2 regions of the Allosphingosinicella ginsenosidimutans genome follow, and region 1 is predicted to be linked to the other one. Evidence: predicted binding sites of a transcription regulator. Region 1 holds the regulator's gene; the other holds the start of a gene.
The links. Region 1 encodes LexA, which represses DNA repair genes until DNA is damaged. Its sites were predicted from a motif close to GTTCCNCNCTTGTTCT; they were not measured.
Positions count from the first base shown of each region.

Region 2: a site for LexA is predicted at 2,669-2,684, ahead of recA (recombinase RecA). Genes of this name have one in related genera too.

Region 1 is NZ_VOQQ01000001.1:2,706,753-2,713,984, forward strand. It holds gene FRZ32_RS13475 (citrate synthase) at 1-330, opposite strand, end outside; gene gltX (glutamate--tRNA ligase) at 333-1,757, opposite strand; gene FRZ32_RS13485 (ComEC/Rec2 family competence protein) at 1,846-3,966, shown strand; gene FRZ32_RS13490 (VOC family protein) at 3,981-4,322, opposite strand; gene lexA (transcriptional repressor LexA) at 4,325-4,975, opposite strand; gene FRZ32_RS13500 (anthranilate synthase component II) at 5,075-5,656, opposite strand; gene FRZ32_RS13505 (peptidyl-prolyl cis-trans isomerase) at 5,653-7,232, opposite strand, start outside.
Region 2 is NZ_VOQQ01000001.1:2,530,432-2,537,663, reverse strand. It holds gene FRZ32_RS12605 (dicarboxylate/amino acid:cation symporter) at 1-627, shown strand, start outside; gene FRZ32_RS12600 (glutathione S-transferase family protein) at 667-1,311, opposite strand; gene recA (recombinase RecA) at 1,526-2,596, opposite strand; gene FRZ32_RS12590 (response regulator) at 2,707-3,066, opposite strand; gene FRZ32_RS12585 (response regulator) at 3,106-5,538, opposite strand; gene FRZ32_RS12580 (M13 family metallopeptidase) at 5,543-7,232, opposite strand, start outside.

The DNA of each region.
Region 1 (7,232 bases):
GTGGCGGGTGATCGTGTGGGTGAACTTCTCAAGCTCCGCCCTGTTCGGCAACTCACCGTTCAGGAGGAGGTAGGAGACCTCCATGAAGGTCGAATTTTCGGCGAGCTGATCGATCGGATAGCCACGGTGGAGGAGGATGCCCGCCTCGCCGTCGATATAGGTGATCGCGCTCTGGCAGGAGGCGGTCGAGGTGAAGCCCGGATCGTAGGTGAAGACATCGGCCTGGCCGTATAGCTTGCGAATGTCGATCACGTCGGGGCCGACCGATCCGCGCATTACCGGATAGTCGAAATTCTGGTCGCCGATCGTCAGGCTGGCCTTGTCCGCCATGGTCATTTTCCCTTCCCGGTCATCTGGTCCCCGATCCGGGCGAGGCTTTCGTCCCGCCCGAGCAAAGCCAGCACATCGAATATGCCCGGCGACGTCGCCCGCCCGGTAAGCGCGGCCCGCAATGGCTGCGCGACCTGGCCGAGCTTGACGCCTTCGGCTTCAGACACCTCCCGCACGGCCTGCTCCGTCGCCTCGACGGTCCACGTGTCGAGCTTTTGAAGAGACTCGTGGACGAGGGCGAGCAGGTCTCGCGCCGCGCCTTCTAGCAGGGCCGCGGCCTTCTCGTCCACGTCCAGCGGCCGAAGCTTGAACAGAAATTGAGCTGCCTCTGCCAACTCGTTCAAATCCTTGGCCCGAGGGGTCAGGACCGGCATCGCGCGCGTGAGCAGATCGATGTCGCCCGCATCGAGGCCGCGGCCCAGCGCGCCCTCGATCCGGTGATCGATCAGCGACGCGATCCGCCGAGGGTCGGCGGCGCGCAGATAGTGGCCGTTGAGGTTCTCGAGCTTCTTCATGTCGAAGCGGGCAGGGGCGCGGCCGACCTGCGGGAGATCGAACCACTGGATCGCCTCCTCGCGGCTGATGATCTCGGCGTCGCCATGACCCCAGCCGAGCCGGAGCAGATAGTTGAACAACGCCTCCGGCAGCATGCCGAGCTCGTCGCGATAGGTTTCGACGCCGAGCGCGCCGTGCCGCTTCGAAAGCTTCGCGCCATCGGCGCCGTGGATCAGCGGAACGTGGCCATAGGTGGGAACCGGCCAGCCCATCGCGCGGATGATCGCGATCTGGCGGAAGGCGTTGTTCAGGTGATCATCGCCGCGGATCACGTGCGTGACGCCCATGTCGTGATCGTCGACGACCACGGCAAGCATATAGGTCGGCGTCCCGTCCGAGCGGAGGAGGACGAAATCGTCGATCTCCTCGTTGCGGACGGTCACCCGCCCCTGCACCGCATCGTCGATGCTCGTTTCGCCTTCCTGCGGGGCCCTGAGGCGGACGACGAAGGGCTGATCGGCCGGGCCGTCGTCGCGGTCGCGCCAGGGACTGCGGATTCGGAACGGCCGCCGCTCCTTCTGCGCGGCCTCGCGCTGCGCGGCCAGCTCTTCCTGCGTCATCCAGCAGCGATAGGCATGGCCGCTTTCCAGCAGCGCGCGCGCGACCTCGGCGTGGCGCGCCGCGAAGTGCGACTGGAACCAGGCGTCGCCGTCCCAGTCGAGCCCGAGCCACGTCATCCCGTCGAGGATCGCGTCGATCGCCGCCTGGGTGGAGCGCGCCTTGTCGGTGTCCTCGATGCGAAGCACGAAGCGGCCGCCGAAGCGCCGTGCATATAGCCAGTTGAACAGGGCGGTTCGCGCGCCGCCGATGTGGAGGAATCCGGTGGGCGAGGGCGCGAAACGGGTGACGATGGCTTGCGGACTTGCGCTCACGCGCGGCTTCTCCAAGGATGAGGGTCATGGCGACCCGGAAGGCAAGCGCCCCTAGCACAGCGAGTCATCCGGGCGAAAGCCGGGACCGGTGAGCGACGCGCTCGCCGATTTTGCGTCCCCCCGGCGCGCCCTCTGGATCGGCGCGGTGCGGGACCGTCTGATCGAAATCGCCGAGGCCGAGCGCGACCAGTTCCCGCTTTGGCTCCCGGTCGGACTGATGGTCGGCATCGCGGCCTGGTTCACGCTTCCCGGTCGGGACGGATGGATTGCCTTCCTGCTCGGCGCCGGAGCCGTTGCGGCGGGCGGCTTCGCGCTTTCCGAGTCCAGTCGATGGAGCCGGGCGCTCGGCATCTTCGCGCTGGCCGCCGGCATCGGTTGCGCGCTCGTTTGGGTCCGCGCGGAACGGGTCGCGGCCCCGCGGCTGGACCGACCACAGCTGATGACCTTCACCGGACAGGTCGAATCGGTCCAGGCGCTGCCGGGCGATGGCGCTGAGCGATTGCTCGTCGCGCCCGTCGGCCCAGGCCTCCCGGCCCGTCTTCGGCTCAACGTGCCGTCGGAACGCACGGTTTCCGGCCTCGTCCCCGGGGCGACGATCCGCGCGCGCGCCTGGATGATGCCGCCCGCGCCGATGGCCGCGCCTGGCGCCTATGATTTCGCTCGCGCCGCCTGGTTCCAGAAGATCGGTGGATCGGGGCGCGCGCTCGATCTCGAGGTCGTGGCGCCGCCGGCCGGGCGCGGCTGGAATGCCGGCCTCTCGGCCCTTCGCCAGCGCCTCTCCGCGCATATCCGCGGCCGATTGGGCGGCGGAGAGGGGGCCATCGCCGCCGCGCTCGCGACCGGCGACCAGGGCGCGATCCCCGACGATGACGCCGATGCCATGCGGCGGGCCGGGCTTACGCACCTCCTGTCGGTCAGCGGCCTTCATCTCACCGCCGTGGTCGGGGCGGTCATGTTGCTGACGCTGAAACTGCTGGCGCTGAGCCCGACCTTGGCGCTCCGGTTCCGTCTTGTCGCGATCTCGGCGGGCGTCGGCGGGATCGCCGGCGTCGCCTATACGCTGCTGACCGGCGCCGAGGTGCCGACGATCCGTTCCTGCGTCGCCGCGCTGCTCATCCTCGCGGGGATCGCGCTGGGACGTGAAGCGCTGACCTTGCGGCTGCTCGCGGTCGGGGCCTTGATCGTGCTTCTGCTCTGGCCCGAATCGCTGGTCGGCGCGAGCTTCCAGCTGAGCTTTGCCGCGATTGCCTCGATCGTGGCGCTCCATGAAAATCCGCGCATCCAGGCGCTGCTCGCGCGCCGCGACGAGGGGCGGCTCCTCCGGCTCGGCCGCTTCCTGTTCGGCCTGGTGCTTACCGGCCTGGTCGTCGAGACCGCGCTGGCGCCGATCGCGCTCTTTCACTTTCATCGCACCGGCCTGTACGGAGCCGGCGCGAACGTGATCGCGATCCCGCTCACCACCTTCATCATCATGCCGCTGGAGGCACTGGCGCTGCTGTTCGATGCCGTCGGGATGGGCGCGCCATTCTGGTGGCTCGCGGGCAAGGCGCTGTCGGCGCTCCTCTGGCTGGCGCACATGACGGCGAGTTTGCCGGGAGCGGTCGCGATGCTCCCGACGATTCCGCGCCCCGCATTCGCGCTGATCGTCGCCGGCGGCCTGTGGATCTGCCTGTGGCGCACAAGCTGGCGCGCCTTCGGCCTCGTCGTTGTCGCCGCCGGCACCATCTGGGCGGTCGCGACGCCGGCGCCCGACCTCATCGTCACCGGCGACGGGCGCCACCTCGTGCTTCGCGACGATGCCGGGCGCCTCGCGCTGCTGAGGCCGCGCGCCGGCGATTATGTCCGCGACCTGCTGGCCGAGTTGTCCGGAGCGGAACCCGATTATTACGATCTCGGCACATTACCGAATGCTGCGTGCAGCAGCGATCTATGCATGGCCGATCTGACACGCGGCCATCGCCGCTGGCGGATCGTCGCGACCCGGTCCGGCTATCGCTTGCCCTGGGCGGAGATGGTCCGGGCCTGCGCCGGTGCCGACATCGTCGTTGCCGATCGTCGCCTGCCGCGCGGCTGCACACCTCGCTGGCTCAAGGCGGATGCAACCCTGCTTCGACAGACGGGCGGGCTCGCGATCACCCTTGGCGCCACGCCGCGCGTCGCGACCGTCGCAGCGGCCGAAGGCGCCCATCCATGGGTCGGGTCGCGCTGAGCGACGCAGGGTGATCAGCCGTGATCCGCCTCGACGCAGGCGAGCTCATTGCCATTGGGGTCGAGGAACTGGAAGCGCCGGCCACCGGGAAAGGCGAAGATCGGCCTGACGATCACGCCGCCCGCCTTCGTCACGGCTTCCAGGGCAGCATCGAGATTCTCGACATCGATGACCGGCAACGGCGCCTTGGTCATCTCCTCGGCATCGCCCTGCAAGCCGATGTCGGTGTCGCCGGTCACCGTCGCCGCGTAGGTCGGCCCGAACTCGGCCAGGGTCCAGCCGAACGCCGTCTCGTAGAAGACCTTGCCCGCGCCGATCGCGCGGACGGGCAGCTCGACATAATTCAGACGGGCCATAGTCAATAGCGCCGCAGCAGTCCCGCGAGCCGGCCCTGGATCTGGACCTGCTCCGGCCGATAGCGCTGAGGATCATATTGGCGATTGGCCGGGTCGAGGCGGATCATCCGCCCTTCGTGGCGCAGTGTCTTGAGCGTCGCCTCGGCATCGTCGATCAGCGCGACCACGATCTCGCCGTCGCGCGCCGTCTCCTGGCGGCGGATCAGCGCATAATCCCCGTCGAGGATGCCGAGCTCGACCATCGAATCGCCGGCGACCTCGAGCGCATAATGTTCGCCCGGGCCGAGCAGGGCGGCCGGAACGGGCAGGGTGTCCGTGCCTTGCAGCGCCTCGATCGGCGTGCCGGCCGCGATCCGGCCGTGGAGTGGGATGTCGAGCACGTCATTGGCGGCGCGCGGCGGCGTGGGAGGAGCAGCCGAGACGCTGGCCGCGCCGCGCACCTCGGGCACCTTCAGCACCTCGAGCGCGCGCGCCCGATTGGGCAGGCGCCGGATGAAGCCGCGCTCCTCAAGTGCCGAGATCAGCCGGTGGACGCCACTCTTCGACTTGAGGTCCAGCGCCTCCTTCATCTCCTCGAACGAGGGGGACACGCCGCTCTGATGGAGGCGTTCGTCGATGTAGAGCAGCAGTTCCTGTTGCTTTCGCGTCAGCATCCGGTCCCTCCCGATGGAACATCTGCGGAACGTGTATGGAACGTTACGGGCGCTGTCAAGCATGTGCGCGCTCCGGGCCGTCCTTGCCCGACGCCCTCCCTAGCAGGGCCTTTCCAGGAAATTCCGCAGCAGCGCGTGGCCGTGCGCGCTCGCGATGCTTTCGGGGTGGAACTGGACGCCGTGGAGCGGCAGGTCGCGGTGCCGAAGGCCCTGGATGGTCCCGTCCGAGGCCTTCGCATTGATCGTCAGGGCGGCCGGAAGGCTTGCCCGCCCGACGACGAGCGAGTGATAGCGCGCCGCCATGAATGGCGTGGGGAGGCCGGCGAACAGGCCCTGTCCATCGTGATGGATGGCGGATGACTTGCCGTGCATCGGCACCGGCGCATGTTCGATCCGTCCGCCGAACGCCGCGGCAATCGCCTGAAGACCAAGGCAGATGCCGAGCAAGGGCCGCCGTGCCGTGGCGCAGGCATGGACGAGTTCGATGGAAATGCCGGCCGCATCCGGCGCGCCGGGCCCGGGGGAGATCAGGATGCCGTCGTCGCCGGCCGCGAGCGTCTCCGCAGGGGTCAGGGAGTCATTGCGCACGACGCGCACTTCGGCCCCGATCTCCTTCAGATAATGGACGATGTTCCAGGTAAAGCTGTCGTAATTGTCGATGACGAGGATCGATCGGGTCACTCCGTCGCGCTGCCGATCAGCCGCGCCTTCACCGCCGCGATCTCCTGGTCGTTGCGGTTGATCCGGCTCTGCATCTGGATGGCCCGGGCGAACTGGTCGGCGAGCTCCTCGGACGCGCTCCGCGAGAATTCGGCGCGCGTCGCGGTGATCATCTCGGGATGGCCGCTTGCGTCGCCAGGCGTGCGCTGCTGGTGATAGACGACGTACCAGCCGGCATTGTTCGGCGCCGGGACCAGCTGGGCGCGGCGCTCGGGGAGACTGAACAAAGCAAGGAGCGGCGGCGCGATCTGCTGGCCGCCGCGTGACAGATCGGCGCGGCGCATGTCGATCGGCCGGGGCGCCGGCATCGCCGGCTGCGCCTGGGCGAAGGCCTGGGCCGGGGCGGTGCCGCGGTTGATCGCGTCGGCAATCTGCTGGGCGATCTGACGCGAGCGCTGGAGCGCCATGTCCTGGGCCGCGGCGTCCCGAACGCGATCGTGGATCTGGGCGAGCGGCGGTGGCGCGGCGGGGATCGCACGCTCGATGCCGAGCAGCGCATAACGTTCATTCTCGGTGATCGGCTGGATCACCGGCTCCGGATGCTCGGCGTCGATCTCGAAGGCGGGCTGGAGCAGCGGCTGGAGCTCGGCCGGCGCGGTGAACGGCTGGTCCGGCGACTGGCCCGCCTGGGTCAGCGGCGGGGTCGTCACGAGTTGCAGATGCTCGGCCTGCGCGATCTCGTTCAGATTGGCTCCGTCCGAAATCCGGTCCTGGATCCGGTTGATGATCGCGGTGAAGGCGTCGTTCGCCTTCTGCTGGGCGATGGCGGATGCGATCTCGGCGCGGACGCTCTCGATGGGCCGCGCGGCGGAGCGCTGGATCGAATCGACGCGAACGACATGGAATCCGAACGGGCTGCGGATCGGCCCGACGACGCCGCCCTGAGCCGCGGCGAACGCGGCCTGGGAGACCTGAGCGGACGTCGCGGTCGCGAACTGCTGCGCGGTCTGGCCGTTGAAGGTGATGTCGCTGGCGGCGAAGCCCGCGCCGCGGGCCGCCTCGGCGAAGCTGGTGCCGCCGCGGACGCGCTGCGCGAAGGCCTGGGCCGCCGCCTGGGTCGGGAGCACGACCGACTGGAGGTTGCGCGTCTCGTGCGCCGCATAAGTGGCGGCATGGCTGCGATAATAGGCCTGGATTTCGGCGTCGGTGGCCTGGGTCTGCGCGGCGATCTGGTCACGACCGATCACGGCATATTGGATCACCCGCCGTTCGGGAATGACGAAGCGGTCGCGATGGCCCCGGTAAAAGGCCTGGATCTGGGCTTCGGTCGGATGGATTCCGGCGACGAGCAGCTGCGCCGGGACCACGCCGATCGAGCCGACCCGCCGTTCGAGCAGGAGATTGGCATATTCGCGAGCGACGCCCTCGGGCACCCGCGCGGTGAGCGCGATCGGGCCGAGCAGCTGCCGCTGCATCAGCTGCTGGGCGATATCCTCGCGCAGCTCGGCCTCGGTCACGTTCTGGCTCGCAAGCGCGGCGCGCATCGCATTTTCGTCGAACTGCCCGGTCACGCCGCGGAAGGCGGGAATATTGACGA
Region 2 (7,232 bases), 180 kb from region 1:
TATTTCATCGCGAGCTTCTATGCCGGCCTCGCGATCCTCTGGGCGCTGCTCATCGGCGCCTGCTTCCTGGTTGCGGGACGCCCTGCGCGCCGGCTTGTCCGCTATATCCGCGAGCCGGCGCTGCTCGCCTTTTCGACCGCCTCGTCGGAGGCCGCCTTCCCGCGCACGCTGGAGGCGCTCGATCGGTTCGGCGTGCCACCGCGGATCGCCAGCTTCGTGCTGCCGCTCGGCTATTCGTTCAACCTGGACGGGTCGATGATGTACATGACCTTCGCGACGATCTTCATCGCGCAGGCCTATGGCATCGATCTCAGCCTGGGCCAGGAAATCGCGATGCTGCTGGTGCTGATGGTCACGTCCAAGGGCATCGCCGGCGTGCCGCGCGCCAGCCTGGTCATCATCGCCGCGACGCTCACCATGTTCAACCTGCCCGAGGCCGGCGTGCTGCTCGTCCTTGCGGTCGATCATTTCCTCGACATGGGGCGCTCCGCGACCAATGTCGTCGGCAATGCGGTGGCGAGCGTGGTGGTCGCGCGCTGGGAGGGAAGTCTCGATGCGCCGGAGCCGCCGGAGATCGAGCCGCCCCATGCTCCCTCGCACCGCGCGGCGCCGCCGCCGGAAAGCTGAGCCTTCCGCTCGCGACGCGATCAGGAAGGCCGGGCGCGCTCAGGCGTAGCGATAGGGGCCGCCTGCCTTGATCGCCGCGGCATAAGCGGGGCGGGCGTGGATCCGTTCGAGCCAGTCGAGGAGATTGGGGTACGCCTCGTCGAGCCCCGCGCGCTCGCGCGCCAGCTCGAGCGGGAAGCTCATCATGATGTCGGCGGCGGTGAATTCATCGCCTGCGAACCACGGCCGCTCGGCAAGCTCGGTCTCCAGCCAGTCGAGATGCTTGCCGAACATGGTGAGGATCGGCCCGCGCGCCGGCTTTCCCATCGTGCCCATCCGCTCGGAGACCAGCAGGCCGAAGAGCGGCGCCATCAACGAGCCTTCGGCATAATGGACGAACTGGCGATAGCGCAGGACCGAATCGCGATTGGCCGGCGGCCCGAGGCGGCCCTCGGCTTTTTCGACCAGATAATCGATGATCGCGCCGCTTTCGATCAGCACGCGCGGCCCACCACCGCCCTCGGCGGCGCGGTCCTCGATCGCCGGCGCCTTGCCGAGCGGATGGATGCGCGACAGATCGGGCGGGGCCAGCATCGTCTTCGGATCGCGCGCATGGCGCACCACCTCATAGGGAAGGCCAAGCTCCTCGAGCAGCCAGAGCACGCGTTGAGAGCGCGAATTTTCGAGGTGATGGACGACGATCATGCGCGGCTCCCGGGAAGCCGTCATAGACAGGCGTCGCTGCCTTGCAAATGGCCGGGCGGCAACGGAAAGCGGCCGCGCCCCCCTGATCCCGGACGCGGCCGCAACTCTTTACCCGGGACGAGTCCCGACGATCCGATGATCCCAACGAGACCCCTGCCACGCGCGGCCGGGGCCAAGGCCGGCTCCCCCCGATCGAGACCGGCCCCCGCGCGCCTCAGGCGTCGTCCTCGGCGTCCGGACCGGTCATCAGCGCCTCACCGACCTCTTCGGTCCGCCCGCGGATCGCGCGCTCGATGCGCTCGGCGATCTCCGGATTGTCCTTGAGATAGGCCTTGGCATTCTCCCGCCCCTGCCCGATCCGGATCGAATCATAGCTGAACCAGGCGCCGGATTTCTCGACGATGCCGGCTTTTACGCCCAAATCGAGCACTTCGCCCAATTTGGACACGCCCTCGCCGTACATGATGTCGAACTCGACCTGCTTGAACGGCGGCGCGAGCTTGTTCTTGACCACCTTCACCCGGGTCGAATTGCCGACGATCTCGTCGCGGTCCTTGATCTGGCCGGTGCGGCGGATGTCGAGCCGGACCGAGGCGTAGAATTTCAGCGCATTGCCGCCGGTCGTCGTCTCGGGATTGCCGTACATGACGCCGATCTTCATCCGCAGCTGGTTGATGAAGATGACGAGGCACTTGGACTTGGAGATGGAGCCGGTGAGCTTGCGCAGCGACTGGCTCATCAGCCGTGCCTGGAGGCCGACATGGCTGTCGCCCATTTCGCCCTCGATCTCGGCGCGCGGCACCAGCGCGGCGACCGAATCGACGATCAGGATGTCGACCGCGTTCGAGCGCACCAGCGTGTCGGTGATCTCGAGCGCCTGCTCGCCCGTGTCGGGCTGCGAGACGATGAGGTTGTCGATGTCGACGCCGAGCTTCTTGGCATAGACCGGATCGAGCGCATGTTCGGCGTCGACGAAGGCGGCAACGCCGCCCGCCGCCTGCGCCGCCGCGACCGCATGGAGGGCCAGCGTCGTCTTGCCCGAACTTTCCGGCCCGTAAATCTCGACCACGCGGCCGCGCGGCAGGCCGCCGATGCCGAGCGCGATATCGAGCCCGAGCGAACCGGTGGAGATGGTTTCGATCTGGATCGCCTCGCGCGATCCGAGCCGCATGGCGCTGCCCTTGCCGAAGGCGCGATCGATCTGCGCCAGGGCGGCGTCGAGTGCTTTTTGCTTATCGGTGTCCATCTGGGTCCTGTCGGAAACGACGTGAAGCGAGGCCGTCATGGCTGTCTCTCCCCTTAAAGCGCCCGCGGCGCGGGTCAACGCATGGCGGTTTCGTACACCATGTGTTCTGTTGGAACAAGAGGGAAACAAATCGGCCCGGCAGGAGCCCTTCAGCCGCCGCAGGCGGCCGCCAGCGCCGGCTCGATCGCGTCGATCGTGTAAGGCTTGGCGAGCAGCGGCGCTCCGGCGTGCTGCGCGGGCGGCGGCTCGACATGGCCGCCGGTGGCGATGACGAACGGCGTGCCGGTCTCGGCCAGGCGATCGGCGATCGGCCAGACGGCGCGGCCGTCCCTCAGCTGGACGTCGAGGATGGCGATGTCGAATCCGCCTTCGTCGACCCGCGCCAGAGCGTCCTCGATCGAATCGCAGGTCGCGACCACCTGGTGGCCCAGCGATTCGAGGAAATCCTCGAGCATCATCGCGATCAGTGGTTCATCCTCGACGATCAGGATCGATTTAAACGCGGTCATCGGCGTTGCATTATAGAATGTGGCGATCAGCGAAAGAGCCTATTTCGGCCCCTCGCCGGCGCCATTCGCACCATTTCCGGGCCGCAGAACCTCTCGCACCGCCTCCGCCAGCTGCTGAACCGAAAAGGGCTTGGCGAGGAAGGAGACGTTGGGGATGTCGATCGACTTGCGAAGCTGCTCCTCGGCGTAGCCGGACATGAACAGGATCGGCAGATCGGGATGCGTCCGGCGCGCGGCGCGCACCGTCGTCGGCCCGTCCATCGTCGGCATCACCACGTCGGAGATCATCAGGTCGATCCTGGGCGTGCTGGCAAGAAGTTCGAGCGCCGCCTCGCCATTTTCGGCCGAAAGGACGGTATAGCCGTTGCGCGCGAGCGCCCGTTCGGCGACGGCGCGCACCATCGTCTCGTCCTCGACGACCAGGATCGTGCCGCTGCCCCATGTCTCACCCGCCTTGTCCTTCGCGCGGGCCCGCGCCGGCGCCTCCCCGGGCTGGGCGCGGTGGACCGGCAGGTAGATGGTGAAGGTGGTCCCGCGGCGCACCTGCGAATCGGCGAAGATGAAGCCGCCCGATTGCTTGACGATGCCGTAGACTGTGGAAAGGCCGAGCCCCGTCCCCTTCCCCACCTCCTTGGTGGTGAAGAAGGGCTCGAAGATCTTGCCGATGATGTGCGGCGGAATGCCGGTGCCGGTGTCGGTGATCTTGAGCGCCGTATAATCGGCGACCGGAAGCACGTCCGTGCCCATCCGGCGGACCTCTTCGGCCGAGACGGCAAGCGTCGTAAGCGTCAGGGTGCCGCCCCCTTCCGGATCCTTGGCGAGGATCGCGTCGCGCGCATTGACCGCGAGGTTGACGATGACCTGTTCGAGCTGGCCGGGGTCCGCGCGCACGGGGCCAAGCCCGCGGCCGTGCTTCACCACCAGCTTCACCCGCTCGTCGAGCAGCCGGTTCAGCAGGTGCGAGACCTCCGCGACGACGTCGGGAAGCTGCAGAACCTGCGGCCGCAACGTCTGCTGGCGGGAGAAAGCGAGCAGCTGGCGGGTGAGGTTGGCGGCCCGGTTCGCGTTGGATCGGATCTGCTGGATGTCGTCATAGTCGCTGTCGCCCGGCTGGTGGCGCATCAGCATCAGATCGCAGGTCCCGATGAGAGCGGTCAGGATATTGTTGAAATCGTGGGCGACGCCGCCGGCGAGCTGGCCCACCGCCTGCATCTTGGTCGCCTGCGCCACCTCGCGCTTGAGCCGCGCCTCCTCGCTATTGTCCTTGAGGCTGATGAGCACGGCGGCACTGCCGAGCCCCCGAGCGCCCGCGACGGTCATCGCCACCGGCTCCTCCGGGTTCGTCTTCATCCGCACGGCGAGATCGCCCGAAAGCGCGCGGCCACGGCCGAAGCGGCGCACCGCATCCGACACGGCTGCCTTATCCTCGTCGACGACCAGATCGCCGGGCCAGGCGGGGCGTTCCGTGTGGTTCAATCCGGCGGCCTTGCGGAAGGCCTGGTTGAGGAAGGTGAACCGGCCGTCCGAATCGGCCAGCGCGAGGCCGAGCGGAAGGCTGTCGAGCAGGGCGTGGATGTGCAGGCTCTCATCCTCGCTCAGCCGGACGCTGGCGATATCGTCCATCAGCAGGAAGAAGGAGAGCGCGTCGGGCCGGTCGGCGGACGGGATCTGGATGATCCGCAGCGGCGGCGAGGCCTTGCCCTCCGCGGCGAGGTGGAACTGGCCATTGTCATCGGCGACGAGATGGTCGACCAGCTGCGTGCCTTCAGCTCCCTCCCCGTCGTCGGCGGCGGTGCGCTGGGCGAAGGCGCTGTTGGCGGCGCGGATGTCGCCGGAGGGATCTACCAACGCGAGCATCAGGCCCGCATCGCCGATCCGCCGGCCCGCTTCGCCGGCCACGAGGCGGGCGGCCTCGGCGCCGAGATCGGGGCCGTCGCCACGCCGGAAGCGCCACAGCAGCCGATCGCCGGCGACCGCCACCACCTCGCCCTCGGCCGGGCGACCGGCAAGCATCGCCGGGCCGATCGCGGCGGCGCCGTCGCGGCGCGCGATCCGGCCGGCCTCGGCCAGGCTCGTCAGCGTCGCTGGATCGGCATCGGCGGCGAGCGGCCCCACTCCGGCGCCAAACCAGCGTCCCCAGGCGCTGTTGGCGCTGACCAGATCGCCGGCCGGATCGGTGAGCGCGAGCGCGCTCGTCGGCCCCGCGCCATCGAGCACCGCCCGAAGCAGCGCGGCATCGAACGCACCCTCCGCCGGCGGCGCGAGCGCATGGATCGGCGCCGGCCGCCGGAGGAGCAGCAGGATGCCGCCGACCCCGACCAGGCCGGCCAGGAACAGGCCGGCGAAGGTCAGGTCACCGACGGCCCAGAACAGCAAGGCGGCCGAGAGCAAGGCCGCCCCGGCAACGACCAGCACCGTCCAGTCGGTGCGGCCGCCGCGGCCCGCGCCGGCAAGGGCGGCGCTGCTCGCCAAGCCGCTACCAGATCCGCACGCGCTGGTCGGGCGCGAGATAGAGGCGCTGGCCGGCGCGCACGTTGAACGCCGAATACCAGGGATCGAGATTGCGCACGACCGCGGCGCGCTGTTCCGACGGCGAATGCGGATCGGTCAGGAGCCGCTGGAGCAGGTTCGCCTCGCGATACTTGCGCCGCCACACCTGCGCCCAGCCGAGGTAGAAGCGCTGGTCGCCGGTCAGGCCGTCGATCACCGGCGCCGGCCGACCGCCGAGCGCGCGATGATAGGCTTCGTAGGCGACGGTGAGGCCCGCCAGATCGGCGATGTTCTCGCCCAGGGTCAGGTGGCCGTTGACGTGATGGCCGGGGAGCGGCTCGTAGGCGTCATATTGGGCCGCGAGCGCCTCGGTCAGGCGGTTGAAATTCTCGCGATCCTGCGGCGTCCACCATTCGACGAGCGCGCCATGCTCGTCATATTTGCTGCCCTGATCGTCGAAATGATGGCTCATCTCGTGCCCGATCACCGCGCCGATCCCGCCATAGTTGACCGCCATGTCGGCATGAGGATCGAAGAAGGGCGGCTGCAGGATCGCGGCGGGGAAGACGATCTCGTTCCACACCGGATTGGCGTAGGCGTTGATCGTCATCGGGGTCATCCCCCATTCGCGCCGGTCGACCGGCCGGCCGAGCTTGTGGAGGTCGTTGTTATAATCCCATTCGGCGGCGTTGAGCACGTTCTGGACCAGGTTCGTGCGGCTGATCCGGATCGACGAATAATCGTGCCAGAAGCTCGGATATCCGATCTTCGGTGTGAAGGCGCGAAGCTTGGCACGGGCACGCTCGCGAGTCGCCGGCGCCATCCAGCTGAGAGTCTGGAGCCGATGGTCCATCGCAGCGATCACGTTGCGGACCAGCTCGTCCGCCGCCGCCTTCGTCTCGGGCGGGAAATAGCGCTCGACATAGATGCGGCTGACGTCGTCCGGGATCATCCGGGTGACGAGCCCGACGCCGCGCTTCCAGCGATCCTCGTTCTGCGGGGTGCCGTTGAGCACGGTGCCGCGGAAGGCGAAATTCGCATCGACGAAATTCTGCGAAAGGAAGGGCGCCATCCGGTCGATGACGCGCAGCAGCAGATAGTCGTTGAGCACGGCCTGCGGCGCGGCGCCGATGACGCGGGCCGTGCCGGTGAAGGCGGTCGGCTGGGCGACGAGCAGCTCGCGCTGGTCGGCGAATCCCGATTCGCGGAAGAAGGCGGCCCAATCGAAGCCCGGCGCGTTGGTTGCGAAATCGCCCGCCGCCCAGCGATTGTAGGTCGCGTCCTCGTCGCGATTCTGGACGCGGGTCCACTGGACCTGGGCGATGTCGCGCTCGAAGCCGACGACGGCGGCCGCGCGCGCCTCGGCATTCTGTTCACCGGCCAGCGTCAGCAGCTGCGCGAGATAGGCCTGGTAGGCGTTGCGCTTCGCGGCAAGCGCCGGATCCTCGCTGAGATAATAGTCCCGGTCGGGCAGGCCGAGCCCGCTCTGGGAGAGGTGGACGATCTCGACATCCGGGTGGCGCTCGTCGCTGTCGATCCGCGCGCCGATCGGTCCGCGCATGCCATAGCGGGCGAGCTTGCCGAGCTCGGCGGCCCATTGCGCGCGATCGGTAAGGCCGCGGATCTCGTCGAGCATCGGCTGGAGCGGACGGATGCCCGCCGAATTGGCGGCGCCC